Regions from separate parts of the Aminipila terrae genome, predicted to be linked through region 1. Evidence: riboswitches for the same ligand, from Rfam matches in the RefSeq annotation. Region 1 holds a riboswitch; each other region holds the start of a gene.
The links. A riboswitch is a leader RNA that binds a small molecule or an ion and turns the genes downstream of it on or off. The one in region 1 is predicted to bind cobalamin.
Positions count from the first base shown of each region.

Region 2: another riboswitch for cobalamin. It lies ahead of Ami3637_RS02495 (enhanced serine sensitivity protein SseB C-terminal domain-containing protein); the one in region 1 lies ahead of Ami3637_RS08915 (PQQ-binding-like beta-propeller repeat protein).
Region 3: another riboswitch for cobalamin. It lies ahead of Ami3637_RS02410 (S-layer homology domain-containing protein); the one in region 1 lies ahead of Ami3637_RS08915 (PQQ-binding-like beta-propeller repeat protein).

Region 1 covers NZ_CP047591.1:1,862,255-1,873,422, reverse strand. Annotated here, with positions in the region: gene Ami3637_RS08935 (InlB B-repeat-containing protein) at 1-1,679, opposite strand, end outside; gene Ami3637_RS08930 (InlB B-repeat-containing protein) at 1,619-5,386, opposite strand; gene Ami3637_RS08925 (hypothetical protein) at 5,485-6,585, opposite strand; gene Ami3637_RS08920 (hypothetical protein) at 6,621-7,028, opposite strand; gene Ami3637_RS08915 (PQQ-binding-like beta-propeller repeat protein) at 7,140-8,852, opposite strand; cobalamin riboswitch at 9,064-9,276, opposite strand; gene Ami3637_RS08910 (hypothetical protein) at 9,675-10,052, opposite strand; gene Ami3637_RS08905 (hypothetical protein) at 10,062-11,141, opposite strand; gene Ami3637_RS08900 (hypothetical protein) at 11,101-11,168, opposite strand, start outside.
Region 2 covers NZ_CP047591.1:532,404-543,571, forward strand. Annotated here, with positions in the region: gene Ami3637_RS02470 (M20/M25/M40 family metallo-hydrolase) at 1-821, opposite strand, end outside; gene Ami3637_RS02475 (homing endonuclease associated repeat-containing protein) at 821-1,870, opposite strand; gene Ami3637_RS02480 (arginase family protein) at 1,897-2,688, opposite strand; gene Ami3637_RS02485 (3'-5' exonuclease) at 2,681-4,072, opposite strand; gene Ami3637_RS02490 (UvrD-helicase domain-containing protein) at 4,098-6,257, opposite strand; gene Ami3637_RS02495 (enhanced serine sensitivity protein SseB C-terminal domain-containing protein) at 6,379-7,116, opposite strand; cobalamin riboswitch at 7,294-7,505, opposite strand; gene Ami3637_RS02500 (S-layer homology domain-containing protein) at 7,619-8,686, opposite strand; gene Ami3637_RS02505 (DUF4430 domain-containing protein) at 8,893-10,575, opposite strand; gene Ami3637_RS02510 (immunoglobulin-like domain-containing protein) at 10,620-11,168, opposite strand, start outside.
Region 3 covers NZ_CP047591.1:512,454-521,694, forward strand. Annotated here, with positions in the region: gene Ami3637_RS02410 (S-layer homology domain-containing protein) at 1-2,498, opposite strand, end outside; cobalamin riboswitch at 2,829-3,011, opposite strand; gene Ami3637_RS17205 (hypothetical protein) at 3,165-3,335, opposite strand; gene Ami3637_RS02420 (energy-coupling factor transporter ATPase) at 3,353-5,755, opposite strand; gene Ami3637_RS18160 (DUF4430 domain-containing protein) at 5,728-7,452, opposite strand; gene Ami3637_RS02430 (S-layer homology domain-containing protein) at 7,464-9,137, opposite strand.

The sequences.
Region 1 (11,168 bases):
TTACTTACCGGTACTCCACCTATGCTTATAATTCCTACTACACCTCCAACAGCATTCTGACCCGAAATGCGACTGCTTCCGTCCACTGTACAATCTTTTAAATAACCTATGGTTTGTCCCGCAATTCCTCCTACTGCCTTAGCATTATCTCCGTCAATAATTAAATTCTTAGCATGGCAGCTCTTAATTACTCCGTTGTTAGTGTTTACCAGTCCACCAAAGGTATCAGTGTCTTTTGCCCTCATGTTTCCTGAAACGGTCACATTATTAAGGCTCCCATTTTGCCCAATATATCCGAATAATGGCATGTTTCCATCTTTAACGGTTATTGTGTGTCCATTGCCGTCAAATCTCCCTTCAAATGGACAGCTTTGGCTTCCAATAGATCGAGTCCAGCCGTCCAATGTGATATTCTCACCCAAGTTCAGCTTTTTACCTAAATAACTCTCCCCATTCCGTACATTTTCTGCCAGTTTCTCAAACAGCCCTACATCCGTTATGTCTTTTAGTTTCTCATCTTCTATATTATAAGTAGTCTTCCAGTGAGCATACAGAGTAATAGTTTTTCCCTCTTCTTCTTCCTTTAAAGGTTCATTAAAGTTCCATTCCATCCATCTGACCGGATCCGTTGACCAACCCAAGAAAACATGAGACTGTTCAATGTCTTTTTGATCCTTTGCAGGCCCCCATGTTGGATTTTCAGGTTTAGTTACTTTATCTCCTATAATAAGCTTCTGCTCTGGAGGAGTAGTGCTTGCCCCATCTCCTGCCTTTGGTCCGTTCAGGTTAAATCGAATAGTTGTTTTTTCTTTGTATTTTGCATAAATAGTTGTATTCTCAGTAATCAAAGTCTCAAAATTAAATGCTGTATTCAATTCTGTGTCCATATACCATCCTACGAAAGCATATTGCTTACCTTCGATTTCTTTGATTGGATTTTTAGGAGGCTTTAAATCTAATGCTTTAGTTCCAAATGATATTTCTGTTTTTTTCAGCATTTCCTGATTGTCAATTTTTCCTCCTCTAAAGTCAAAGGTTACTGTAAATTTCTTATTCGCCTTTTCAGAAAAAGCTACACGAATATTCATAGACTTTCCACTTGGCAATTGATAATGCAAAGATTCCTTTCCGCTACCGCTGTAAAGTACCTTTCCTGCTGTATCTACAACTTCAAACAAACTGATGATATGATTTTCTGACGGTTTTACTTCAATGGTCTGTTCTCCTTTAAAAGACTTATAATTGACCCCATCTTTCAAACCTGCACCTGAAACAATACCGGCTCCAGTTACGCTTAGACTAATTTCATACACTGAAGGATGTGTTTCATCTGCAAAAACCGGATGTTCTATGCCTTGACCCCATACATTACTATGTACTCCTGTTCCACCATCCATCAGATAGGCTGCTCGCCCACTTTCAAAGTCCTCCAGCTTCATGGCTTTACTATAAGCCGCATCTGCAAAGGACTTTCCCGATGCTAGATAGTAACAATTTGTAATGTTTTTGAAATTGGTCCCTGCAATGCCTCCTACATTTACTGTAGACGGAGCTTCGATTATACCAGCATTATACGAATCATTTACCTTAATCTTTTCAGGATTCTCTTGGACTCCAATTAATCCCCTACCCCCTTTGCTTCGGAGGCAGTGCTCTTTACCTTTCCCGTATTGTAGCAAAGGGAAACAATAAATTCCTTTTCATTTACAGCACCTTGTGAAAGCCGTCCTAGAAGGCCACCCGTTAAATCCTGTCCGGAAATGGTTCCTTGATTATAAACTTTATATACATTTCTAATATCTTCACCGTATCCAGCCAGACCGCCTACATAATTGGAGCCTGCAACATTTGCCTCATTGGAACAGTTTTCTATGTTAGCTCCATAGTTTTCAACCTGCTGTTTGTTTTCGTAAAAACTTATTTTTCCAGAAATCCCGCCTACTTTATCTTCTCCTTTTATGCTTCCACTGACTTTGCAATCATTCAGCTTTCCCCCATAAGTCTCTCCTGCAATACCGCCAACTTGATTTGCACCAGTTACTGTTCCACTAAAGTTGGATCCCAAGAAATCGCTTTTGCCTGCGGCTCCCGTAAGGCCACCAACTTGATTGGTACCTTTTACAGTTCCACTGAAGTTCGAGCTTGAAAGACTAACTCCACCTATAGCTCCTGCAATACCGCCAACTTGATTTGTTCCTGTTATAGTTCCATCGACCCTTAAATTTAAAAGACTGCCACAGAGACCATCTTGTGAACTCTCTTCTGCCTTTCCTGCAATCCCACCAACGTAATTTCCGCCTTCAATCTTTACTTCATTTAAAGTTAAATTCTTCACCTCAGCAAAGCTTATGTTACCGAACAAACCTGCATAATCTGTTTTTTCACTAATAGTCAGATTTTGAATAACATGACCATTTCCATCAAAGTGTCCTGAAAAAGGAGCGGATTCGGTTCCGATTGGTGTCCATGAAGGAATATCCTTTAAATCCAAATCTGACATTAAACAGAAATAACAGCCTTTATAACTATTGCCTTCATTCACGCACTCCGCCAGATACTGCAACATTTCAACAGAATCAATAATACATGGTTCTTCTAAAGTTCCCGCTGACATAGCATCTACTTCTTTCCACTGGGCATAAAGAACCGTATCCTCTTTTATGACGTTACTAGAGAAATCCCATACTTTTCCTCCTACAGGTTCTGTATACCAGCCCAAAAATTTATACGCCGTATGTTTATCTTTATACACCCATTTTGGATTTTCAGGTTTGTTTACCTTTCCATTTGGCTCAATCTCCTGATCCTTAAACTGCTCTGGTATTTCTTCCTTTGACCAGCCTTCCCGGTTTAGATTAAAACTTACAATGAATTTACCGTGGGTACTCCACTTTGCGGTTAAAGTTACATCCTCTGTTACCGCTTCTGTAAAGTTATATTTTTGATTTCCCACATACCAGCCTCGGAAATCATAACCTGTTTTCTGAGGATTGACAGAAGGCTGTTTAAGCACTGTACCAAAAGGAATCTGTGCTGAAGGATCCGTATAATCTCCCCAAGCTCCACCATCCAAATCATATTTTATGTTAAGATTCCCTTCCCCTTTAGGTGCAAATATGGGTGTTATATACACATTAGCCGTAGGCATATTAAAAGATACTTGTGTTATTCTACCTGCCTTTATTTGTGTTTCTACTGCCTTTCCCGTTTTTATCTCTGTTACTTTTAACTGCTTTAAAAGCCAGTTATTATCTGCCGATACTGTAACATCTACCTTTGTATTTGCTTTTACATATCTAAAGGATTTGTCATTTAAACCGCTTATAGTAATAGTACCATTTTCTCCTTGTGTCAGTGATAGCTTATATACCGCTTTATTCTCGCTGTCAGCAAAAATGGGAAAGCTCTCACCCTGACTCCAATATTCTGTGCGAGCCAATTGACTTCCATGGTCAAGCGTATATGCTGCTTCTCCGTTCTTAAAGAACTCAGCATTTTTTGCTTGGGCACTCTCTCGATCCACAGGATTTGTGACACTGGTATCGAGATAATAACAATCCGAATTACCTGCATACCCTGTCCCAGAAACGGCTCCTGCATGTTCTCCAGAAATTTTCCCAGTATTAAAGCAACCATTTGCTGTATTTTTCGTATTTATGCTTCCTGCTATTCCTCCTACTGCTCCGCTTGATGCTGTTATATTAGCTGAATTAAACATTAAAGTATACGGCTCTTTACAGTTATAATTTTTTTGTATAGCACTTCCGATGATGCCACCTACGTTCGCCGTTCCGGATATAGTACCACTTATTACTCCTAAATTTTTAAAACTATGAATACAATCCTCCATCTTTCCGATGATGCCACCTACATTGCTTTTTCCATGTATATTTACATCTTCTAAGCACAAATTTCTAATCTGACCGTTACCTAACACATACCCGAAAAGGCCCTGATTATCCTGCTCCGGATTATTGATATTCAGATTGGAAATAATATGATAATCACCATCAAAATAGCCCTGAAATGGATGTTCTGCTGTTCCAATCGGTGTCCATGGTTGAATTTCTTTTAAATCAATATCCTCTCCTAATTTAAAATATTTGCAATTATATCCATCTTTTGTGTTTCCATTGTTCACTTTATCTGCCAATGCCTTTAAAGTTTCCGCATTTTTAATAATAAAAGGATTCTCTATTGTGTTGTTTTCAAATAAATCTACATTTTCCCATGCTGCGTAAAGTGTCAGATTTCCACGCTGAGTAATTTCCTGATCTTTTTCCCATTTTGTTCCTTTGACTGTACCTGTTTGTTTGTCTTGTTTTTCGGTATACCAGCCCAGCATCTTATATTCCATTCCTTCAGGAGCTGGTCTACTTATTTCTTTCAACTGAAATTTCCCGCCAAAGGCAAAACGTGTAGGTTCTTCAGATTCAGCTCCATCATAGTTAGGATCAAAAGTTACATATAAAGCATCTTCACACCATATGGCGGTTAAGGTAAGATTTCCAGTCACTACACTATCAAAATCATAAGACTGTTCTTTCTCTGGTTGGGGATTCTCACCAACATACCATCCCATAAGCGTATAACCCTTTTTTTCAACTGAAGGTTCCTTTAAAACAGCACCATATTTTATACGTTTAGGCATTGTTCCCTTAGTAACAGTCCCTCCATTTAAATCCCAGATAATATTCAGTTCATCTGGAACATTCTCACCTTTTTTCTCAAAGGTAGCTTCTGCAGTTATATCTTTACCTGGATTTTCAAAAGTAAATATAATGCTTCCGTCACTTTGATCTTCTCTGGATTTATTTACTTTATTTCCGTTACCATCATTTAAGCTAAGAAGCTTCAAAAAGAAGCCTTCATCTGGTTTTACTCTTACTGTAAGATTTTTCTTTACCAGATATTGCCCCGATTCTGTACTGTTTTCCAGCATGACAGAACCACCAGTAGTTTGCTCTTCTGCCTTATTAATCTTTAAGACGGCTTTGCATACCAAAGGATGTTCATTATCCGCAAAAACAGGATATTCCTTGTCTTGACCCCAAATATCGGAACGGTTTCCTTCCACTTGAGTATTTAGAAGGTAAGCAACCTCTCCAATAGAAAAGGAATCGCTAGGTTTACTTATAGCATACTTTGCATCTGTTGGACCTACTAAACAGTTTTCTAGGAAATAGCAATTTAAAACGTTACTAGAAGCACTTGGAACAATCCCTCCTTTTGAACCTATTGATTCTATATTTCCCACATTATAGCATGATGAAAGCTTACTATCACTGTATTTTCCTAAAATGCCTCCTGCATTCTGCTTGCTTGCATTGATGTTTCCAATATTATAATTATTGCTGACTTCACTGGAAACAATTTGTCCAGCCACGCCTCCGGCATAGCTAACTGCCGAGACAACTCCATCATTATGACACTTCAGAATTTTACACTGTCCCGCAGAACCAGCTATTCCACCCGCTATATCTTTTAATGCTTTAATTCCCCCTTGTTACAACTCTCTTTGATACTGGATTTTTTGCTTAAATCACCAATTATGCCTCCAATATAACTTTCGCCCTGTATATTTTTTTGGTTCTCACAAGCTGTAATATCGACGGTTTCTCCTCGTCCAATCACTCCTCCAACATATCTGCCTTTTACATCCACTTCCCCTTTGTTTTTACATTCACTAAACAGAGCAGGCTTATCTTGGTCAACTTCTGACTTGCCTGCTATTCCTCCTATATTCTGACCAGTAATATGAATTGTTCCATTATTTTGGCAACGGCTTAGCAAGCCGTTTTTAATTTTTCCAACGATCCCTCCTGATGGATAATCTTTAATACTTTTTTCAGTCTTCCAGCCTCCTTCAATTCTTCCTGTATTTATGCAATCTGTAAAACTACCCTCTTCCACGGAACCTACAATTCCTCCTGTTCCTCCTTTATGTGTCAAGTTTTTCTGTGCTTCTGATGAAGAGGTAATATTTCCATTGTTACTACAATTCGTAAAATCACTCTTTTTTACACACCCTACAAGGCCTCCAGTATGAGTTTCATTTTTTCTGGCATCTATAATGGAATTTAAAGTCACAATACTTACTGTATTACCACAATTAACAAATTTACTTTCTTCTGCACAGCCTACAAGGCCTCCTGCATATAAGTTTTTTTCTGATGTATTTCCCTCTATACTACCTTTTTCAGTCTTTACATTTTGAATAGTTGCCTTTTTGATATATCCAAAAAGCCCGATATATTCCAAGCTTGAAGTTTCGATTTTTAAGTTAGTTATTTTCTTGTCGCCCCCATCAAACACTCCGCCAAAAGGGTTTGCCGCCGTGCCTATAGGTATCCATTCTTCATTTTGCAAATTAATTTCTTTGGTCACGCTTATGCTTTTTCCTTCAAAGCTAGTTCCACTGTTGACCAATTCCCTCAATTTTTTTAATCCCTCTGTATCTTCAATAAAATATTCTTTTGATTTTGAGTTTGCATCATAATCCTTTATATTGACCGGTCCGCCTAATACCTCCTCAAGAACTTCCATAATTGGCTCAACAACTTTATCCTCAAGCAGTTCATTCAAGGTATCCTTTGATTCGGTTGGTTCAGTCTCAGTATTTATACTGCTGTCTGTTGTTTTTTATCTTCCCCAACAGCACTCCCTGTTGTTGCTGTTGTATCAATACTGCTGCCGGTTGTCTCTGTATTTTCTTTTAAACTCTCCTCAACAGTAAATTTTTCATTTTTGTCACTATCAACTTTGCTCTCATTATCTTGGGTTACACTCCCGTCCTTCGTGTCTGTTTCAGAATTTGTACCTTCATTCATATCTTGTTTTTCACTTTCAGTAATATCTATAGAAGAATCCGTCCCTTTTGCTTCGTTTAATTGAATCTTTTCCGTCTCACCTGCCTGCACTGTGATATCGCTTTCTGCATAGCTCCATACTGCCGGCATCACCTGTCCCAAAAGCAAAGCCATACATAGCACTAAACTCAAAAGAAAGTTTCTCTTTCTATGCTTCATTGTTTTTACCATCCTCTACTTTAAATAAGGATGTGTCCGTCACCTTAGGCGGGGGCACATCCTTTTCTTGTTTTGTATAGTTGCTCAGATTAGCCTATCTATCATTCTTTATTATTTTACAACATAAAAATGATCATAATCATTTCCAAAAGTCAGCACGCCACCACTGGAAGCCATACCCTGCAATGCATAGGTATCTCCCGGTGTCTGCCATACTTTTGCTCCGTTACTTCCATTGAAACAATATCCTGCTCCAGTTCCAGAATTTGTATTAAAGTATAGGTAATCTACGCCACCGTTTGTATATACCAATACAGAGCTTTGTACTGGTCCCGGTGTTGCTACGTTAGAAACCTGGTGATTTCCAGCCTTTGCTACCTTCTGAACGCCTCCAGCACTAAATCCACTGTAGTACCCTACATAAATATTATCTCCTACTACCGTTGGAGTAGAAGTAGAAGTTCCTGCTAGCTTAGCTTTCCAGTCTAATGTTGGTGTTCCTGCTCCCGGAGTAAAGCTCCATAAATAACCACCCTGGCTAGTAAAGTAAAGATGTCCGTCTACTAGTGAAATAGTGCTGCGCACATTCCCTGATTCCACTCCACCTATAGTGGATAAATTAACAACACTTCCTTCTGAAGTATTATCAAAATCATCACCTACCGGACGAGCATACAGAAAACCTTTATCTCCACCAAAGTAAACATAATCTCCATCTACAACAGCACCAGCCCAATAAAAACCGCCATTACCCGGATTAAATTCTTTTAACTCCTTATTATCCATGTCATACTGATAATATGTTCCTGCATTTCCTGACCATGTTCCGAAATACAGATAATCCCCATTCTTTACTATAGGAGTATTGATCTGTGCATTGTTTGGCACTGCTAAAGACAATTCTGTAGTAGGTTCTTCGTCAATATTTGTTACTTTTGTAATAGAACTGTTCTGTTCATACAATTGGCAATATTCAATCTCCACAGTATTGCTATCATTTCCTGAAATTTCATAGGTAAATTCCAGCGTATTATTTGTCCCTGTATTTACAGCAGATTCTGCCGTAGATTGGAAATTATCATTCAGATAGTAATGTCCATCGATTAGGTTAGAAGCGTTTAAGGTCTTACTTCCTACTGTAGTACCGTTAAGCTTAGCAGTAATAATCATATTTACATTGCTTCCGTTGATTTTTACGCCAGTGGCAGAACGATGAGTCTCACCACTAGTTAAATTAGTATTTGTCTGAGTCAAAGTAACAGTTTGGTTACCTGAAACAACAACCTTACCATTTTCCAAAGTTGTTCCTGCAGAAGATACAGACCAATCTGTGATTGCTCCTCCAGTCAATGTCAGCTCATCGTTATTTGCTTTCTGATTAAATCCGGATGCCCCCACATAGATGCATCGGTTTTCAGTATCCAGGTAAGGAGAGGATAGTTGGAATCCTGAACTCTGGGTAATCTGCTTTTCCCATACTACCTGTGGAGTAGATGCCGAACAGTCTATTTTAGCTAGCCTGCCGCCACCCTTATCATTTGCAACTTTATATCCGTCATAAAGTATATAAGCAAAGGTATTTCCATTTCTGGTTTCCATAACAGCTGCTGAATCCACACCATCCCAACCGGATCCATTTTTCGGCAGATCAATACGTGTGACATTTGGACTTCCGTTGGTTGGTGCTGCATTGATAATCCCGTTGTGAATATCATTTCCCTGGTAGGTTGGCCAGTCTGCAGCGTATGCAGTGAGCCCCATGCTCATGACCATAGCTATAATCATAAGGGTTGCTAACGGTTTTCTTAGCTTTAATTTTATCATTTCTTTTGTTCCTCCTTTGATATTAGATAATAAAACAAATATTTATACGGCGTAATTGCCATATTTTTTTTAATAATGCTCACCCCCTTTCTCTTTTGGACAACAAAAAAAGACTATAGCAAATCTGCCACAGTCCGTTTTCACTGTTTTCTTAATTTATTTTAAAAAATGAATTTAAAATACAATTCCCTGGTCATTTACCTCGTAACCGGTTACTTCTTCAATCCATGCAGGTCTTCTGACTTACGTATCCACATTTCTGCCCTCCTTCCCAAAAGCTTTGTTTGCTTTCAGTGGACATTTGCGTCACGCAAATGAATGGGCAGGAACTCCTCGTTTACAGCGGCGGGTCCGTGCCGGACTCTCACCGGCTTCCCTCTTAGCTGCCGGCTCCCGCCGACAGACATAGATATTTATTTAATTGAATAGCTCTTCTTGTCGAAATTTGTTTAATATTGTCGAAATTTCATAATTATATATAAAATGTAAATATTTATATTTTCACCAACTATAATATCACTTTAATTTCTATATTTCAACATTATTCTTAATTAAATATTTCTTATATTTTTTATCAAATACCGCCCACAAATTAAAACTGTTGGAAGGTTATATAACCATCCTCCAACAGTTTTAATTATAATGATGTTTCCTACAGCATCCGAATCTTATTCTAACTCATTGTATGCCAATCCTCTAAAACGTTCTACTTCTCTAATCTATTGATTATATATAAGTTTTATAATAGCCTTAGCTCTTGCTAAGAAAGTCTAAAGCAGTTTAGCCTATCTCCTTAATTCTGATTTAAATCTTTATCAGTCTTTATGCCTGCAATTTTTTTATTCCTATGCTCGACTGCCAAAAAATAGTGCTTGCTACTATAGACAGAACAATAATGATCATCAAACTAATATCACTAAATTTCCATGTTGTATAATAACTGCAGATTGCCAATAAAAAAGAACTTATACTTAATAGGAAACATGCTATGGATTCCAGTAAAGATCTTTTATACGCTCTTGCTTCAAAAGTCCAGTAAAAAAGTATACTACCCAGAATTAGCGATGATATAAAGTTAATATTAATTCCCAGTCTTGCAAAAGTTTGCGGTGCGTCTCCCCTCCTAGCAAGCATGGAAAAAATTAGTGTAAATATACCAACAATAGTAATAACCACGTCCAATCTGCGTCTGTATTTCATATATCTCCCCTACTTCTTTACCTTAGAATAACTTTCATAATACCCCGGTTTAAATGTTCCCTGATACCGGTACACATCTTTAATCTCTTTTGTAATTCTGTATGTATTTACGATACCACCATCTGTAATTATAAAAGAGATTCTTACAAATTCATTGTCACCACACTGCATGACTGCCTCTCGAAAACAGTCTCTTTCCCAAGCTTTTGAAAGATCATAGCAGCAAACAATTGCTCCTGCCAGAAAACTAGCCCTGGCAACGGATATAGTAACACCATATTCTGTGTATACCCAAGTACAAAATCCTGATAAAGCGGCCGCAGTTCCTGCATCCCACGCTCCTGCTGCTTTATCATACAGAACCTTTTCAATATGTGTGCCCTCCGTTATTAAATATAAATCATTAGCAATATCTTTCGGCAAATAAACGCACTGCCATACTCCTCCAAATATCGGACTTGTTTTATCCGCATACCATGTTCCCCCATCTGGAGAATGATATGTCTTTCCTATTAAATCGTACCAAACCTGCTCCCGATTCACAATCATTCTGTTGTTCTTTATCTGAGCATTTCCAAGGGAAACTCCATACCTTTTACTCCTACCGTTTAATTTCACTGTAGTGATACCGCTCTTTGCATCATACGTAATGATTCCATTTTTCTCTATATTTTTATGTGTAATTGTCTTATCGATTTCTCTTCCATACTCAACTATGAGTTTTCTTAAATATGCCTGATCAATGTTAACATCCTTATTCTCCCTGTACCTTATATCTGGATCATTTTTGTCTTCCCATGGCCAAATGATAGAAGGGTAAACTGGTGTATCTCCTAACCCTGTAGTGTCTAACATAGTGGTCATGTCTTTCTCCAGATATGAAATGTCACTCATTGGTCTCTCTAAATACTGAATGGGGTCTACTAACTGAATGTTCTTGCCATTTTTATCGCATGGCTTGCTATCCTTAGATTCACAGAAAACAATTTCAATTAATCCTTTCCCAGTGTTAGCGTCTCGTCCCATTTGTCCAACTACATCACCTTGTTTAACTACATCCCCAACTTGAACTTTCGGATAAGTGTCCATATCTTACTTGCATTGTAATATTGTTGT
Region 2 (11,168 bases), 1.3 Mb from region 1:
CAGGCTGGTGGAGGGGTGACAGTGTTTCCTGCCTTTTCAATGAATTCTGGGTTTAATTCCGTCTTTCTTACAATAGCAGACAATAAATTAACCGGATTTAGCCCTTTATAAATTTGTCCCACATGTGCAAGTTTTCCTCTCACCAGAAAAATAGGCATAATTTTACCGACAGAACCATCATAGATGGTTATGTTATTTTCATCAATTCGGTCATGAGGTTCCACATTTAAAAGTAATACATACTCCAATCCATGCTTTTCCTTTAAGTCTCTCAGCAGGTTAACAGCTGACCTCATACCCGCAGACAGATTCTCTTCATCCGGGACACCAATCAGAAGAATATTTCCGCTAAATTCTTCCCGCAGGCTATATTCCTCAAAAAGAGACAGATGGATGCACCCTCCGCCTTTCATGTCAGAAACACCTCTGCCAAATAACCACTCACCAGAGTTTAAATCCTTCCTGGTAGCCTCATCTAATTCAACTTTTCCTTCAAGGAATAATTCTTCCAATTCAGAAGGTTTATAAGCATACTCTTTATACTTCCCAAAATCATCAATATCTACAGTATCCGTGTGATGCAGCATAACGATAGTCCTGTTTCCCTGTCCTTTTAATAAGGCCCAGGGAATCCGCCTTTTTAAACAATCCTTTTCAATATCATAAAATCCGCATAGTTCTGGATTCCTGTTCAAATATGGAATCGAATCAAACCATTTTTTAAAAAAGTTTTCATTATTCCTTTCCAGCTCTGTTCCAGTATGGGTAATTTCTTTTAGATAATTTAACAAATTTTTTTCAATTCTATCTGCTCTGTTCATTATTTTCCCCCCTTTACTCTACGCCTGATTTTCTGAGTCTCCGTTTTGTCTAAAGGCACTGCGCCCACTTGAAACAGCACATTCCGATAGCTTCCACAGGTTTTCATCAATCCATTGTAAACGGCTTCTGGCAATTCTTCCTTAATGGGAGTACGTCCCAGTTCGTTAATAATTAGTCTTAATGCCGTTAAATCTTCCTTTTCTTTTTTGTTTAGTTTAAGTACTTTATATAAACCATTACTTAAAATTTCCTTATGTTGTCTGCCTTTATTTTTTTTATCATCCAGATATGTTTCTGTAAAAGACTTTGGCTTTTCTATTGGTTTCATGCCTATCTGATATAATGTGTTACGCCATGTTTTACATTTTATTTTTAGTTGTTCTCTTACTTCCTCATCAACTTCCTTTCGGAGGGGAGATCTTCCAAGTTCAAGGGCTTTATCTTTTATTTTTTCCAGCATAGCTTTTTCTTCATCTGAAAAGTCTTCCACTAAAAAAAGCATGTGCGTATTTTTCCATTCCTGATTTATGCCCGCAGCATCAAGCACCTGATTCCAAGTATCAAACTTATATTTTAGTGCTTCAACATAATTTTGCATTTCAGTTAAGTGAGGTGGTCTATGAAGTTCATCTGCTTTTTTGCGTATCAGCTCAAGAGTTTCCTGGCATTGTTTTTCTCTTTCTTCAATAATCTTATAGCTATGCCCTCCACTGCCAGCCTTCGTAGACATAACTGCTGCTTTTAATGCTTTTGGCCAGTTTCCAAACCGATGTTTAATATACATGTGATAAACCCAGTAAACTTCTTTCTGGGTAGGCACATGATCCAACTCTTTTGCCCTGTTCCTGATATAATTGCAAAGTTCTTCATCTGAAAAGCTTTCATACAACTCTTTCCCTATTGCGGACTTTATCTTGTAAACACTCATCAGTTCCTTATGTTCTGCAGATTGTAAATCGTATTGTAATCCACCATGTGCTGCAGCATTGGATGCAAGGTTCTCCAGTTTTCTTTTATATTCGTTGATTTCATTTAATTCTATGGCCATTTTATCCCTTTTCTCATATTATATGTTTAACTTTTATATTGAACGGTGTGACAGTTCATCCTGCACAAATTTCTTTCATTTTTCAAAAATCTCAATAGATTTGCATTTACTTCATCATTTTTTTGTACTGCACGGAGCTTCCCCTCTTCGTTGGCACATTCCCCGCAAAGATCAATGCCAATTATATTTTGCTTGGGAATAATCCCATGAAGAATACTTTTCAGTTCCGTCAGTTTCATATCTCCCTGACTCCAGTTTGTTTCCAGTATATTTCTGCTCAACACATCTTTATCTATAGATATATAAACCGGATACTTTCTGTTCAATCCTTGTAATTCTAAAAAATCGTCTTTCTTTATTTGTTCATTATCAATGCAAATCAGCCTGTCTTTATATTTTCCAGTTAAGGCTTTTTTCTGTTCTTTGCTTATGCCCATTAAAATAATTTTATCAATATATGTATTGTTCTCCAGGCACTGTGCAATCCATGAGCCACAACTGAGAATGCTATAAAATGCAGGCTGCTGCATATCTGAATGATAGTCAATCACAATCAGGTTAAACTTTTCTTTTATCTTGTCTATCCAGAATTTTGTGGCATAATGGTAATTACCTGAATCAATAAAATGTAACCCTTGGGGAGACATATTTTTGATTCTTTCTCTGATAAGCTTTTCCGCTGAATCGTCACAATAACAGTTTTTTCCCTGAAGACCGGAAAAATCCAGCCATATGACATTTTCATCTTTATAAAACTTCTCGTATTTGTAAATTCCTGAAAAGTTCATAATTGTTATATAGTTTCTTTTCTCACTCATATTCAATTATAATCCCCGCATTCATCAAATAAATATATGCATCCTTTACCTTTACACCTTTCACTACTTCTATGGCTTCACGGTAAAGTTCAATCTGTTCCCTGTAAGTTTCCTTAAGATAGATAATTTCATCCGGATCATGAGGGTTATTGACCTTATTGGTTTTATAGTCCAGTAGTATGTATTCATCTCCTTCTTTAAAATAGCAGTCGATAATACCCTGTACGATTATATCTTCCCCTTTAATTTTTTTCATTAAGTTAAAGGGGGTCTCTCTATATATTTCATCTGCTTGGGCCATTCTTTTGCCTAAAGATGAGCATTGAAACTCCACTATCATTTTTGCATGTTTTCTGGCCTCATCCGCTTCTTCTTCAGTAAGCAGCTGCCTTTCTTCAAGTTCTGTAACAAAACATCGGACATAATCCAATGCCTTATTCCCCTTCTCTAAACATTCAACGTAACCTTCTCTGAAATTCCAATGTTCTAATACATTATGCATAATAGTCCCACGTTCTGATGCACTAAATCCAGTTTTAATGTCTTGTGCAAATTGAGGAACTGCCAATGCTGCTTCATAAGAAGTTTCATAATAAAGTCGTTCATATTGTTCGGGAGTGATGCTTTCTTCCGACAAAAATCCGCTTATCTTGTTAAGCTTGCTAACAGAGAATTTTGATTTTAACAATCTGGCATAGTCAAATCCATATTTGAAAGATAACTGTTTATCAATCTGGGCATAAATCTCCGCAAAACCTGCCATCTGTTCATTCTTCACCTGTTCTTTTTCTATGTTATTGAGGAATTCCCTGAGTTGCTCCCTGTTTACATGGTTTCTCACATTATCAAATGAAATTTCCTGTGCATTATGGTGATATACTGAAATACTGCTCTCTGAAATAACTGGCATAATCATATCCAGGTAACTGGATGCTCTGAATACATCCGGTCCATCCATACCAGTCTTTGCTTCCTGGTATTTCTCCAGATCCTTTACACAACCCAGTAATACAAGCTTATCCTGTGCCCTGGTCAGTGCCACATAAAGAATTCTGACCTCTTCCTCCATGTCCTCCTGTTTTCTCTTGTTGTCAATAGCCATCTGAAGTAATGTTTTTTTATAAAAATGTTTTTCTCTTTCTATGTAACGAATACCAAGTCCAATGTTTTTATGCAAATCAATTGGCTTTCTGGAATTGGCATTATTAAACCTTTTTCCCATACCCGCTACAATAACCATTGGGAACTCCAATCCCTTGCTCTTGTGAATGGTCATAATCCTGACAACATCATCATTTTCCCCTACAAGAGTTACCTGGCCCATGGGGACTTTTTTATCTTTGACAGCATCAACATAGGTAATAAAGCCGTAAAGACCTTTCATCTGGGATGATTGAAACTGAACAGCCTTATCTATTAAGGCTCTGAGATTTGCCTGTCTTTGTCTGCCCCTGGTAATGCCCCACAAAGGTAAAGTATCCAGTATCCCATAACAACTTCCAGATTAATTCATCTAGTGGCATGAATTCAGAAACCTGTTTCCACTCTGCCAGTTTTTTTAGTACGTCAATACATTTTTCTGATAAAGTGCTATGAATATGCGGATTTATGGCTGCATATCTGTAAAATGCCTCATAATAGGATGTATTCTTGCAGTTACTTCTTATCTCTGCCAGTTCTTCCACAGTAAAATCAAAAATGCAGGAATGTAATACACTTATTAAAGGAATATCCTGTCTTCTGTTATCAATAATTCTTAATAAGTTTAAAAATATCTGAATTTCAAGGGTATCAAAATATCCGTCACTGTCATTTATATGGGATGGTATATCCATCTCTGTAAGCACCTGCTGGAATTTATCCGCATAGTTTTTCTGTCCTCTCATAAGTATGACAATATCCCGCTTTGTCATAGGTCTTTCTATATTGTTCTTTGCATCAAAGATGCTTTTGCCTAAAGATTCTTTGATAAGTTTTCCAGCTATGAAAGCTTCCATTTCTGCAGACTTCAGTTCACGGATTTCTTCATCAACATCCATATCCTCCGTAATTTTCTGATCTACCAGATGTAATTCTGCCGGATAATCAAGCTCTCCCTCATAGGATACCCCTTTATACAGGGCTGCATCACCATCATAGCCTTCCATGAGTCTTGCGAATAAATCATTTACCGCTTTTATAACATTACCTTTACTTCTAAAGTTTACATTTAAGTCTATCTTCTCATCCTGTTGGTTTTCCTGTTTCTTGAAACGTTCATATTTTTCAACAAAAATTTCCGGTTCTGCCAGTCTGAATTTGTAGATACTCTGTTTTACGTCACCAACCATAAATAAGTTATTTTCACCTTTGATAGCAGCGATAAGGGTATCCTGTATAACATTGCTGTCCTGGTATTCATCAATAAAGATATATTTAAATTTATTTCTGTATTCACACGCTGCCTGTTCATTCTTTAATATTTTTAAAGCATAATGTTCTATATCATTGAAATCAATCAGTTTTTTCTCTTCTTTTTTTTGCCTGTAATGCTCACTGAACCTTTTTACCAACAGCGCCAGTGTCTTTGCATATGGATGAACTTTATTCATATCTTCAATGTACTCATGCAAAGGCCGTGAAAAATAGTTCTGCTTTATTTCCTTCAGCGCATCTTTGCATCGTTCACGGTATATTGCTGCGAACTCTTTAACTTCATCAAAGGGCTCTTTTTCATCCTTCGTGGTTACCATTCTTGCATAAGAAATTTTGCCAAGATTTTCACCAAACTTCTGAAAATTACCTGATTCAAAAGTTTCAATGGCTTCATCAATAGCTGCTAAGTCTTCCCTGCACTTTACCGCAAACTTTACTGCTCCCGCTTCTTCAAAAATTTCAATAGATTTATCGTAGTTTGTTCTGGCATAAAAAAGTTCTTTTTCTACATATTCCTTTATCTCTTTGAATAAACCGGATTGTAAAAAATTTTCTTCATCCATGGCTAAATTTTCTACACTATTTTCAAGCCATTCCCACGGTTCGGGTACACTTTGTATAGTCTGGAATACTTCCCGTATCATTTCTTTTACTGCATTTTCATTTTTGCTGGAAGCATAATTGTTCAAGAACGTTGTAAAATCAACATTATCCTTTTCAAACATTTCTTCAAACAGCTCATCCATTGCATCTGCCTGAAGTATGATCTGTTGAGCTTCATCGCAGATCTTAAAATCAGGATCAATTCCAATCACATGAAAAAATCTTCGTATAACTTCCAGTGCAAAGGCATGGAAAGTGCTGATATTGGCCTTATATATTATGTTCAACTGCCTACGCAAAAAAGCTGTATCTCCTGAATTCTTTTCAATCTCAGAGGTTACAGCCTGAACGATTTTTTCTCTCATTTCTGCTGCTGCTGCATTAGTAAAGGTGACTACCAGCATCTCATTGACAGAAACACCTTCATCTATGATTAATTGTTTAATCCTTTCAACTAAAACAGCAGTTTTACCAGAACCTGCCGCCGCCGCAACCAGCATATTTTTATTTCTAAGCCCGATGGCTTCGGCCTGCTTTTCAGTCCATTTCATATCCAACCTAACCTTTACATTTGCTTAACTTAATCTTTTTTGTTTTATTTAAGTCTCTTTTATTCTATAAAGAATTTTTGGATATTTCAACAACTAATTATATTTTTATCCTGATTCTGGGTTAAAATAAATTTTTATTACTCACTCGGTTATATATCCTTGCTGGTTCTATTTCTTTAACGATAAGATCTTTGGTCTTTTGAACAAGTTCGAACATCTCCCCTTGTTTCATGTATCCCTTCATTATATCTGCAACTCTTGGGAACAGTTCCTTCTTTTCCCCATAAAAATCAATGAGCAGCATCCAATGCTCTCCATATGCATTTTCTCCCATGACTTTCATTAACCAGGCAGCCTCAACCTCAAGACTTCTTTCAAAAAACCGTTTTAAGGCTGATGTCATTCCGCTGGGTACACTGTCTGGCATTCTCAGGCTCATTTGCCCAGTATATTCTTCTCTTCGAACATTCATTCCTGTTGCCTGGGAATCTATTATATCCATTAAATTTTTGTCCAGAACTATGTTTTCTTCATAAGGAGCAATGGCAATTCCATTTATCTCTGGTTCAGCATCGATTATAATATATTTAAGCTTGTTATAGGGTATTTGTATCAATTGCTCTTCTTTAAATCTGCCCAAATTTGACTTCTTATGTAAAAAAGCTGGAATTAATTTTTTTCCATCTGCAGTCATTAACAGAGCAAAAGTCTTCTTGTTGTTTCCATGCCCAGAAGAAACATCAGGTACCCATAGCATCGTTTCATTGAGTTCTTTATAAAATTCCATCTCCGTTTTAAGAGATCTTTCCTGTGTCAGCTTTTTAAAGAAATCCATCAGTTGTGTTTTGCTTTCCAGCATATTATCCTTCCTCCCTTTTTTCCTATATTCAAACCTCATCTTTAATATTATTAATTTATATACGATTACAAAAAAACTGTGACTAATAAAGTCACAGTTCCGTTTTTAACTGTATATGTTTTAATGGGCTCTATACATGCTAAAATTGCAGCATATAAGCAAGCCTTCACCCTTACCGAAGTATATTCAATTTATGTTTGTCTTCTGACTTATGTATCATCACCCTTTGCCAATCTTCCCAAGTTTTCACTCAGTGACTGCTCTTTCTAAAGAGCTGCGGCTCGGACTCCTCACTTACAGCGGCGGTACCGTCCCGGATTCTAACCGGAGTTCCATCTTAGCCATTAACAGCATCAACTGTTAACGGAACATAAATTACATTATTTATTAATTTCTCTTTTCCCTATTTATTTCATATTATCAACAAATTTTACCTTTGTCAATTAGAAGAGAGAAGAAACACCCTAAGTCTGATAAAACAAGCTTAAGGTGTTTAAAATGATTACTTCATATAATTTGCAATCATGGCAGTTGCTTCTGCTCTGGTTGCCTTGTTCTTTGGATTAAAGTTATATGATCCTAAGTTATTCTTCTCTCCGTTTATGATACCTGCTTTCTGCATGACCGTAACAGCATCTTTTGCATAGCTGGCTATCTCATAATCATCAGCAAACTTCAAGGCTTTATTCGTTTCTGGAAGAGTTTTCTTAGAAATACTGGCGACATATTTTGAAATCATTACAGACATATCCTGCCTTGTAATATTTGCACATGGTGAGAATTTCTCGTTTCCTGTACCACCTGCAATGCCATTTTCAACTGCCCATGCCACAGCATTTGCATACCATGCATTTTCCCATACATCTTTAAATTTTGAACCAGTGTATTTACTCAAATCAGCTCCACTCATGTTAGCAAGAATCTGTACAAACTCTGCCCTTGTTATATTGCTGTCTGGTGCAAATACTGTGTCACTTTTTCCTTTAACGATATCTCGGGCTGCCAGATATAAAATCTTGTTTTTCGCCCAATGATTAATAGTATCAGCAAATTTTATTTCATTGTAACCAATCACATAGGTGGACCAGTGATTATTTTCCATAACAAAATACTTGCTGTCATCTGTCATGTGACCATTTTTAATAATTTCAAGCTTTCCATCAGGATTTAACCAATACGCCACAACACCTTCTGCTTTTTCACCATTTCCAAGAATATATGGAAGAGTGGCAGTGGCTGTTCCACCCAGTTGAGAAACGGTCTGACTTCCGTTCCGAGCGGTAAATTCATACACGGGTCTGCCTTTTAATTTTGCCTTGACTTCATCGGTTGCAGATGATAGCTTAGCCGTAGCACTTCCTTCTTCTGCTTTTGCCACACTAATGCTCAAATCTCCTTCCACATTCTTAGTCAGGCCCTTTATAATATCTTTATCAAAAGTTATTTCACCTATGACCGTATTTAAAGTGATTGCCTCCACAAAACCATTTGACAGGGTAACTATTGAAGACTTAGGTATAATTGTTTCTATTGATGAAGCCTTACTGTCTGAATTTACGTCTATTCTCAATTCTGGTACAACTTCAGTTTTTCCGTCTTTCTGCGCACTTTTTACTTTATCCTGTAATTCTTTTAGTGCCTTGGTTATATCATCTGATTTTAAAACAGCCTTCGCTTCGTTTGTTGTATCATTCAGAGTTGCTGTGGCTGTAGTTGTAACTGTGACATTATTGGTATTTTTTTGTGTTCCTCCTGTTATAGAACCTTTACTCCCTTCTACTCCAGGAATATACCCCCAACATCACGTCCTAAATCCTTTGTATAAAGCCATTCCACATAATCATTCTGGTAGACTCGTTCCAGAGCAGCTGAATGTCCTGGGAACTTTCCGTTTACCCGATACATCCATCCACTTTGATTGCCCCTGTCAAATTCAGACAGCCCATTAATTCCTCTTATGTAAACACCATATTTAGTATTTTTGTCTACCTTTAATGATGCTCCTGTTTTTTCTAACAGACTGAAAGCCGTCTCACCGGATTCAATCTCTATTTCGGTTTTAGCGTATTTGCCACCCCATTTTTCACCTACCGGACCATCTATACTGATATATGCTTTTTTTGAAGTTGGTACAACCGGAGAATCACCATTTAAGGATTTTACCTTTACTGTAAATTGTTTCTGAGTGCTTGTCCCATTTAAATATATTTTTGCGGTCAATAGCACAATGATATCTTCTTTGGCATCCCTAGTTACTTTACCGTTCTCATTAATGGCAAACAACTTATTTGGAAGCCATGTAACAGAAGTACCAAATAATCCGTCATTGGTTAGAAGTAAATCTCCTGTGACCTCATTGCTCGAATCAATGGCCCCACCAATCTTCAATGCTTGAGCTGCATCGTATACCAAATGCTGATTTAAAGTTGAATTATCTGGTAGTTTTGAAGGGTCTTCACAATACTTAAATATTAAATAACTTCCTTCTTCCACATTATACTGGTTTAATGGCTCTGTAATCCGGATACCATCTCCATCTTCTGTTTTTTTGTAAACATACCACTGCCCTTTACCATCAGTTTTAACACCTCCCAGCTCCTGAATAGCTTTATCGCCAGCAGTAATGCTTATCTTATTTTCCAAAGCTGTCTGCTGTAACACATCCAATATAGTTCCGCTTTTGTGTACAGAAGCATTCTCTAAAATCTTGCTGTTTCCTGTTTTACCGTAAATGGATATCTCTGCAGTGCCTTTTTCTTTCAGTCCGTCAACTGCATCTTTTAAGTTAAAATAACTTTGTCCAAAATAGTAATTCTTCATTCTATCTGCATCATTTTTAACCTGTAATGCAGCCTCATAAGCATTCTTTAAAGTGTCAAAACTTTTTGTTGTATATTTACCGTCACCATCTGTCACAAGGGTTCCTGCACTTTTTATTGTTTCTTCAAATTGTTCAGGTTTAACCCCTATTCTTCTCCATACACTATCACCGTAATATACATCTCCAAATTCAATGGCTATCTGTGTATTCACATCAGTTTTCCCAGCAACCTCTTGGTTATACAGCGTATCAAGAACTCCAGTGCCATCTTTTTTCCATTCTTCGTTAGTCAAATCAAAACCTGGCACACCAGCCTTCTGCATAGCCGTAAAGCCACTTACTACGCAGCCATTGGATAATGCAATACTTCCGCCATCTACTCCACCTGTATTAAACAAGCCTTTATTTATCCCCGTTTTTTCTTGCTTTTCCTTTAATGTTGCGATGAAGTTATTTAATTCATCTGTTGTATCGGAATTTCCATTACGCATCATAGTGGTTGCCATTGGAATTAAAGACCATCCTGCAAGGTCTGGACCATACTGCAAATCACCTAGTTGACTTTTGAAAAAACCTTCTATACTATTTCTATTGTACTTATGTGCCTGTGGATCAGCTGCCGCTGCGTCTAAAGCCATAGCTGCCCAAATAGGGCTGCCCCATGCTCCCCAGCTTTTTTCATCTAGAAATTTCTGTAATTTTTCAACATAGTTTTCTCCCTGATAATTATAGGGTTATCTCCCTGAGCTAAAATCTGCAGAACAACAGCCCCATAATCTGTTCCCTGCCAAGTAGAAGAGGCTCTATGACTTTTTACATCATATAATTTAAAGTTATAATTATCAAAGTCATCGCCCAAAACGGATTTAGCTGCAAAAATATCCCAATAAGAGCTTGTCAAATCTCTGTTATGATTGTAGTAGGAGCGAAGTTGAGCAACAGCCTTATCCACCACGTCATCTGACAATTGCCTGGATACAGTCACTTGGAATTCTTTTACCTTAATAAAAGTTCCATTTGTTACAGTTGCCTTTAGTGTTAATTTTGTGTCTGTATCTCCTAAAGTTACTCTACCTTCATTTGTAATAGTCTCAAGTTTAGAAGACTCCCACACAATATTACTTCCATTTTTCCCAGTTGTAGGCAGCTCTATATCTCCTGTAACAAACAGTGGTATAGATAATGAATCATAGTCTTCTGTTCCTTTTTCATTGTTTTGGTCAGCAATTGC
Region 3 (9,241 bases), 1.4 Mb from region 1:
GCATCACTAATATCTTTTGTCTTTACTTCTGCCAATGCCTTTCCATCTTTATCTGTTGTGGCTTGCACTTCAGTTTTTCCTGTGGCTTTATCTTTTTCAGTTTCTTCCAGAGCCTTAATAGCTGATTTTCCTCCAGCTGCCTCTACTGCATCCGGATCTTTTGTCCAGTCCGTGGTATAGTACCATACGATATTATCTCCATCGTATAAATTACACTTGGTCAATGCATTAGCAGGAACTTTACCATTCACACTATAAAGCCATCCTGAATTTTTTCCTTTGTCAAACTCAGATAAACACTTGCCTGATGGGTTAGTTATAGAAGATACGTAGTTTTTATTTGATATTATATAATTAAATCCCTTTTCATTTAAAACTTTAGTAAATGCATGATATACGGTTGCATCTGACTTCACAGTAGTAGTTGTCTTAGGAATCCAGGTTCCTGCATCTGATTTTAATATAAATGACACATTAATTTCTTTATCAGACACTGGATCTTTAGGCGTTTCTTCCTTTCCCCCTGTTCCATTGGCATAGGCATCCGTTTTAGCTATTTTTGAGAAATCATACACATTGTATGGCTGACCATTTTCCATCACTTCTGATGCAGCAATCAATGCCAGAAAGCCCTGGACTGTGGCATATTCATCATACTTACCTTCAGTAACGTAAAATCCGTCATTTGAATCTAATTTATAACTCAAAAGACCATCAACTACACTTTTCCCATTTTTTATGAATCGACTGTCTGTATCAGGATTAATACCTAGTTGTGCCAGAGTGATGATAATAGAAGCATCACTGTAAGGATTCCCGTAACTTCCATTAATGTCCTGTTTCTCAGATAAGGCTAATATTATCTTGTCTATTTCAGGTTTTACATCCTCTCGGTTGTAGTATGGAGCTAATCCCTGCAATACCATTGCCGGGGTGTCTACTCCCCAACTCCAGTCCGCATTTTTTAGTTGATCAATCAAATAGTTTATATATATTATTTTTAAGTCATCAGTATTGTAGTTTCCCTGATTTAATGACAACAGCACATAAGGGGCTATTGTCGAATACCAACCCTGCTTTGCATCTTCCAGCTTAATATTTTTTAATTGACTGACCGCATCTATTTTAGTTTTGTTTACTGTCCATAGCGCTGTAGGATCACACCCAAAAGCACTCATTCCATTGATGGCGTTTGCAAACTTATTGGCATTGACAGATGCTTTTTTATCAAGAGTTGTAATATCAGAAACGGTCTTGTTGATAAATGCCTGCTTAGCATCTGGGGATACGACCTTAATTGTATCTGAAGAAGTATTTTTATAGGCACTCATTCCCACGGCTTGCCACCATGTTGCAGAAGATCCCCACCATTCAGAATTTTTAGCTGCATAAACTGATGCAATCTTGTCTTTTATTTCTTTCATCTGTGCTTCATCTTTGACAATCTTCGGATCCTTAGCTGCTTTAACTGTAATATTAAAAGATTTCGTATCTGATACACTTCCATAAGCAATATTAGCTGTTAGCTTAACTGTCTTTTTTTCACCTATGGTTTGAGTAACCGTTCCATCATTACTTATAGTGGATTGATCATTTGAGGTCCAAGTAATAGTAGTGTTGCCACTTTTCCCGTTGGCAGGTAGGTTTAAATTTTTATCTATATCATCTATTGAAGTATTTTCTCCTCCAAAATTACTAAAAGTGAGTTTCTCTTTATCTTCACGGACATATTCTTCTTTGTCTTCATTACTTACAGGATCAGTAACAATCACCTTACAGATTGGAGGAATAATATTTACCCCTTCCTTTTGAGCTGAAACATAATAAACCCCTGGATTTTCAAAGGAAATAGTAATTTTTCCATCTTTATCAGTAATCCACTCTGCACTTTCGTTAGCAGGTATATTAGCAGTACTCAGATCACCAATTAAAATTTTAGCTTGTGCAAGAGGCTTATTTACAGTCTCCTTATTCATCATTCCATTAGGTCCATTGATAATATCATTATATTTTAAAGTCAAAGACAACTCACTATTTTTATCAACAGTAACATTTTGCTTATCAAAACGTGCATAGATGTCCGTTAGATAATCATTATAAATTGTCCCTTCTATATCATCCCCCTCAAACACTGGATTCTGTCGATTTAGTACCATCTTACCATTAACAAAATAGCCAATGTCCATAGTATTGTTTCCCCAGAATCTTGAAAATACTTTATCTTCAGAAGCAACATAATCTCCTTCATAATATTTATTATGTGCTGCTACAAGTGCATCAAAGGCAGTAGCTCCTTTTGATACTGTAATAGGTACTCGTACCATACCAGTTTCACTATCTTTTGAAAATTGAAGTTGACCTTCCGCGCTTATGGTCACATAAACTGTTATCAAATCTGCACTATCTGCAAAAGCAGTCATGGGTATCGTGGTAAATGTCATAATTAATATTAATAAAAATGACATAGCCCTTTTTAGTAATTTATTTGTCTTTTTCATATGATTTTCATTTTCTCCTTCATTAACATTATTTATTTCTATAAATCATCGCGTAAGCGTTATCAAGTAGTTATTTACCTGTTTTCATCCCATAAAAAGGTAACAAAAAAACTGCAGCATTTCTGCTACAGTCCGTTTTCTCTGTAATATCCCCCTTATTGTCTGTGCCTAATATTTAAATTTCCTTATTATCAACAACAAAAACAAGAGAATTAATAATACAAAAAAACTGTAGCATATTGCTACAGTCCGTTTTTCTCTGTATGTAGTACGTTTAATAGTATAAAGAAAATACAAATATTTTCATCACTCTGCCGATTAACCGTCGGTTCGTTTCTAACATCCTATGCAGGTCTTCTGGCTCACGTATCAACGTTTCTTCCTGCCTTCCCGAAAACATTTCAGTGGCATATAGGAGAAACTACCCGTTTACAGCGGCGGTACCGCGCAGGCTTTTAACCTGCTTCCCTCTTAGCTGCATAGCTTATGGTCACCTTAGTTACAATTAACATGTTAGACATTTTAGCCTCGCAGAACATAAATGCTTTATTAAGTTTTACTATTAAATGGTAACATTAATATGTAATCATTGTCAAGATATCTTCTACATTATTCTACAAATTTCTACACAGTATCTTTATCTGATTTATCTATTGTTTTATGTAATCATTCCTGTATCAGCCCATATTTTACTTTAATTCGGTCCAGCTTTTCAAGCATGGCTTCTGCCATAATCCACAGAAAAAATACCGTTGACGTAGCATGGACCAGATCCACTGGAACTCCTCTCATATAGGCTAGTATAAACATTTCCACTGTTGGCTTTGAATAAAACATAAGAACCGACGCAGGATTTAAAATCCCCCATAAATAAAAAACGTAGCCAGGCCTCCAAAAATAGCCAGAGATATTTTATTACTTCTCAATATTCCCTTCCGGAAAAGCACCCCTGCCGTAAACCCTATTACACCGAATCCAAACATCTGCCACGGAGTCCAGGGGCCTTGTCCAAAGAAAATATTGGAGGCAAAGGCTATTAAAGCCCCTACCAGGAAACCGGTTTCACCCCCAAAGGCTACCCCCGCAATGATAACAATAGCTGCAATCGGTTTAAAATGGGGAAGCATAAAAAAGGCACATCTTCCAGCTACGCCTATAGCACAAAGTATAGAAATAACAATGAGCTCTCTTGCCTGAGGCTTTCTGTCCTCAAACATCATTACAAAGGGCAACATAGTTTCCAATATAATCAGCATGGAAATAAAATAATATTTACGGTCATTCAAATAATAGATACCAATAAAAATGGTAAGTGGTATCAGTAGTAAAATCATTGTTGCTGCTACTTTAGTTCTCTTAGAAAGCTTTCTCTCATTTAAAGCCACCTGATCACAAATGGTTTGTCTCTTTTTGGCTGCCTGTGCAGATTGCTGTTTTTTTTTCTCTAAGAACTTAAGCTTATTCTTTGATATATTCTGGCTGTTAATTTTGTCTCCTTTTGAATTTTTATACGAAGTGAATAAATCAAAGAAAGAATTCATTTGCTGATTTATTTCACAGATCTCAAGTTTTTTCTTTCCACCACAGACTTGAATGATATCATCCGCAGTAACCGCCTCCGGAACCAGATGTCTTGCCATACGGTTAGCTTCAGTAGTATAAAAACTGTTTCCGCTAAAAAACTCCCTGGGTGTTCCCTCTGTTACTATGTTTCCGTCAAAAAACATGGCACATCGGTCTGCGTACTTTGCGCAGAATTCCACGTCATGACTTACCATGATGATAGTAATGCCCTGTGCCTTTAAGCCTTTTAAAATACCCGCAAATATTTGTTTAAATTCCGCATCCAGACCTTTAGTCGGCTCATCCAGCAACAGGATTTTTGGTTTTAAAAGAAGAACCTTTGCCAGAGCTGCTCTCTGCTGCTCACCACCGGACAAGTCATAAGGATGTTGTTCTAAAAGGCTATTTAGCTGGCATAATCCAGCCACCGCATTTATTCGCTGCTCCTTTTCCTCCTTAGAAATTTGAACTGAAGAAAGCATTTCCTGTAAGTCCTTTTTCACAGACTTTTTCACAAACAGAGCCTGGGGATTCTGGGGTAGTACCCCTAAAAGGCCTCCAAATTTTTCATTATCCGGTATATCCGATAGAACTTTCCCCTCTATTTTTACAGATCCACGGTATGGTTTATTAATCCCTGACAGCAAGGATAAAGTCGTACTCTTACCGGTTCCATTTCCTCCTAAAAGAGTAAATAGTTCACCTTTTTTTACCTGGAGACTTACACCTTTCACTACATCCGGCAAGTCTTTTTCATACTTGAACCATACCTGATCCAGCTCTACCATCCATTGTTCTCTATTAGCATTCTTACTTTCTTTATCATTTTTTGATTTCTGTTCAATTAAAGGCAACAGAGGTTTACTCTCTTTAAATGTGTTTAGCCACACTCTGCCTTCTCTAACGGTAATAGGACATTCTAAATTATTAGGAACTGCTGCATAAACCTGCATAGGAACAGGCATTGCAGAAAACATTTTATGTTTCATCTTACTAAGTTCCTGCCCCACGTTCTTTGGGCAGTCATCTGCAATCACACTGCCTTCATCCATTACTATAACCCGATCGGACAAGGGTAGTACTTCTTCCAGGCGATGCTCTGTCATGATTACTGTAGTCCCCAGTTCTCGGTTGATTTTCCCTATGGTTGCCAGAAAGTCTGACGCTGCAATAGGATCCAGCTGGCTGGTAGGCTCATCTAAAATCAGTACAGAAGGCTGCATTGCCATGATTGCAGCCAGATTCAGTAACTGCTTCTGTCCACCAGACAGTTCAGATACATTTTTGTAAAACCAGGTCTGTATTCCAAAGAATGAAGCCATTTCTGCCACCCGGAGCCGAATGGTAGGTGTATCATATCCAAGACTTTCTAACCCAAAGGCCAGCTCATGCCATACCTTATCAGTAACAATCTGGTTATCTGGTGACTGCAGCACAAATCCAATTCTGGAACTTTGCATTCGCTGGTCTAAATTTTCAAGTTCTTCTCCTTCAAACAATATCTGGCCGGCCCGGACACCATGAGGTGACAAAATAGGTTTTAGCTGACGAAGTAAAGTGGTCTTACCACAACCGGAAGGTCCGCATAATGTAACAAATTCTCCTTGAGAGATGGTTAGATTAATGTCTTTTAATATCTGTTTCTGTGATTCAGGATAAGAAAAATTTAACTGTTTAATTGAGTAGCTGTCCACTGTCTTTTCTCCTGTTCATTAATAATAATTGGTACGATACATAATCCGGCATAAGCAATAAAAGGAAAATATGAAAATATTTCTAAGGGATTCCCTTTCATAGAAGGATAATATCGGAAATAGAGAATTCCAAAAATCTGACCTGCCAGTACGCAAAGTCCTAATCCTGCTATGGCCGCTAATGCCTTTTTATCTCTGGAGTCAAGATGAAATATAGAAAATGCCGTTCTTCCCGGCAGTCCATAGCCTCTGCTCCTCATGCTGTCTGCCGTCTCAATGGCATTTTCCAAGGCCCATGTCACCATAATAGATAAAATAGTTATCCCGTTTTTTGCCCGTTGTATAACGCTTCCATTAGAAACATCTCTACCAACACATTTTTGTGCATTAGATATTACTTTTATCTGGGCTTTAAACCGGGGCACAAACCTGAGTATCATAGAAAGTATCAATGACAATGCAGGAATAATCCTGCCAAATAAATATACAAATTTATCGGAAGTCATGACCTCATTGTAACAGGAAAACCAGCATATAACCGCCGCCAGCATAGTAGCTGCTGCGACTCCATATAAAATTGACTCCAGAGTCAAGGGATTTCCATTAGGCAAATAGGTTAAAATGGTAATACCCGCATGGTTAAATGCCGGATTAATAATAGCCGTTACAACCAACATAGGAAGGAGTATTAAAAAATTAAATCTTGCCGCTTTTTTACCTTTAATATAAATTGAATACCAAAATGCTGCAATCAGGGAAACCGTTAAGCAGACAGGATGCATCAATACCATAGAAAAAAATAGTACCAAGGCAAAGTATAAAAAATTTACAAAGGGATGATAAGAAGAAAATGCATCTGCATAGCATTTATTTTTCATCAAATCCGCCCCAACATCGCGGCCCAGATCACAGGTATAAACCCATTCAATCACATCTCCCTGCTTTATCTGATATCGGCTGCATCCATAATTAGGGAACCATCCATTCACTTTATACATCCATCCTGATAATTCTCCGCAATCAAACTCATAGAGATTATGTATTCCTTCTATATAAGCGGAATTATAAATTGGAGTATTGGAAAACTCCATATGTATTTTGTTCTTTTTGGTCTCTCTCTGAAGCAGATTAAATACACTTTCCCCTTCATAAAAAGTTACAGTGGTAGCAGGCATGATAACCCCGTCTTTTGGGACTAATTCCACTTTTTCTTTATTCAGATTGTTCATATTGTCCAAAATAGTCTTGCATTCAATAGACATAGTACAAGTCTTTGCATTCTTAGTCACGCTAACAGACCCTGGTTCTACTGGTACAGGTTTTCCGTCTGGTACTGGATCCGTCTGGTATTTGTCTTTTCCCGTTGATGGATCAATTGCCATTCCTTTGGATTCACTATAAGCCACATCTTTTTTATTCACTTTAACTTCTGCAGTTTTTACCGCAGGCTTTGTTGTTTCTACTGCCTTTTCAGTTTTTAAGGCTTCTTGTGTTGTAACCGTAGCGACCTTTTTTTCTGTGTCTACAGCGACCGCACCCTTGCTCACTTCATCTTGTTTCGATGCTTCTACAGTGGCTTTACTCTTTAAATCAGAGGAAGGGCTGCCTTTAGCAAACCCTCCGCCCCACAAGAATGTAATCGACAATACAGCAATGATGGCAAGTGCTGCATAGATTTTATTCTTAGTAATTTTCACAATCTTATCTCCTACATTAAATCAGCTTTACCTAACATACGATATAACATTTCTGCAATTTCACAGCGTTTAATTGGTGCTTTAGGGGAAATTGTCAAATCAGATTTGTCTAAAACATCATTGCTATAACAGAATGCTAATGCACTATTGGCCCATGAGGCTGCATCCACATAGTCCGTAAACTGTGCAAGTGTATTCTGTATGGTTGCTGCATCCATATTTGTATTCATGCCGCACAAAGCAGCCGCACGGGCTACCATGCTTGCAGCTTCCTGTCTTGTAATACTTCCATTTGGATTGAAATCTGTTGCAGATATACCACTTACAATTTTATATTTGTATGCAGTCCCTACATAGCCTGCATACCATGCCTTATCGGGCACATCTTTAAATACATTGTCAGCTTTTGGGGTAAGTCCAAGTGCCTGTACCACAATAGTTGCAAATTCTGCCCTAGTCATAGTTGCATCTGGTTCAAAAGCAGTATCGGTTTTACCGTTAATAATACTCCTGGAAGCTAAAGCTTCAATTGCTTTTTGATTTTTATGCCCCTTAATGTCTGTAAAAGTCCTGCCTTCTTTAGTAACTGGCATTGCTTTCACATCGGCATTCTTATCTTTTAATCCTGATACCGTTTTATCAGTACCAGTAGCCTGAGTTGATGCTTCCGCAGTTTTCCCATCAGTCATTCTGTACATGCTGCTTTTTCCATCTAATTGTCTCTGAACAGAAACTAACGCATAAAATCCCTGCTCTGTAGCCATTTGATTAGCACTGGTCTCTGAAAGAATGTGCTTAAATCCGTTTCCTTTTATGTTGAACTGTAATATATTTTCTACTAATGTATGTCCATTTTTTACAAATCGGCTGTCATCCACAGAAACCCCCAGTTCAGTAAGAGCCACAATAACCTGGTCCGCACTTTCAGAATTGACTGTTCCCCATGAGCTGAATCCACCGTTTTCATTTTGTAGTTTAGACAGACATGCCAGAGCTTTTTCTGTAGCTGCTTTTACATCTGTGCGATTCTGGTATTTTGCCAGTGCCTGCAATGCCATTGCAGTAATATCCGTATCTGCAATTTCATCTCCTTTAGCTGCTCCTGTAGTTCCTCCTGTCAGTGAAAAACCACCATCAGCCAGTTGCCTTTTTAATATTTCATTTACATACATGTCTCTTGTAGCCTGGACTTCAGCATCTTTGTTTTGCGGCACAGGATAGTTTTTTGAATCCAGTGCTATAAGTGCCCAAATAGGTCCATTAATGCCCTGCCATATAGTTTTATTAAAATCCCCAAGAGGAGTAAGCAGATTATACCCAGCTACATTGGCTGGATCTTTGCCAATTGCACTCAGTGCAATAATAGTTCGTGAATAATCAGAATATTTCTTGTCATGTAAAATTCCTTTACATTCTTTTACATGCTTTTCCAGTGCAGTATAATAACTGTCATAATAACTTTGAGGAACTTTATAATCACTGCGGGCAAGGGCCATTACCACCCAGTCTCCTCCTATTGATCCGGGTTGGGGATCCATTACTGTCTGCTGTAAATATTTTGCTGTCTCGGTCAATGCCTGATTAACCGAGGTTTTCTCAGTAGCCGCAAAAATACTGGTCATGTTACCAAATACCATAATCAGTACTAAGAAAATTGACAGCATGCTCTTCTTCTTTTGTTTCATTTTCCCTCTCCATTTCTTTTTTCACACAAAAAAAACTGCGGCAGCCTGTTAAAACTGCCACAGCCGTATTTCTGTGCACATTATTTATTTACACCCATGACTCG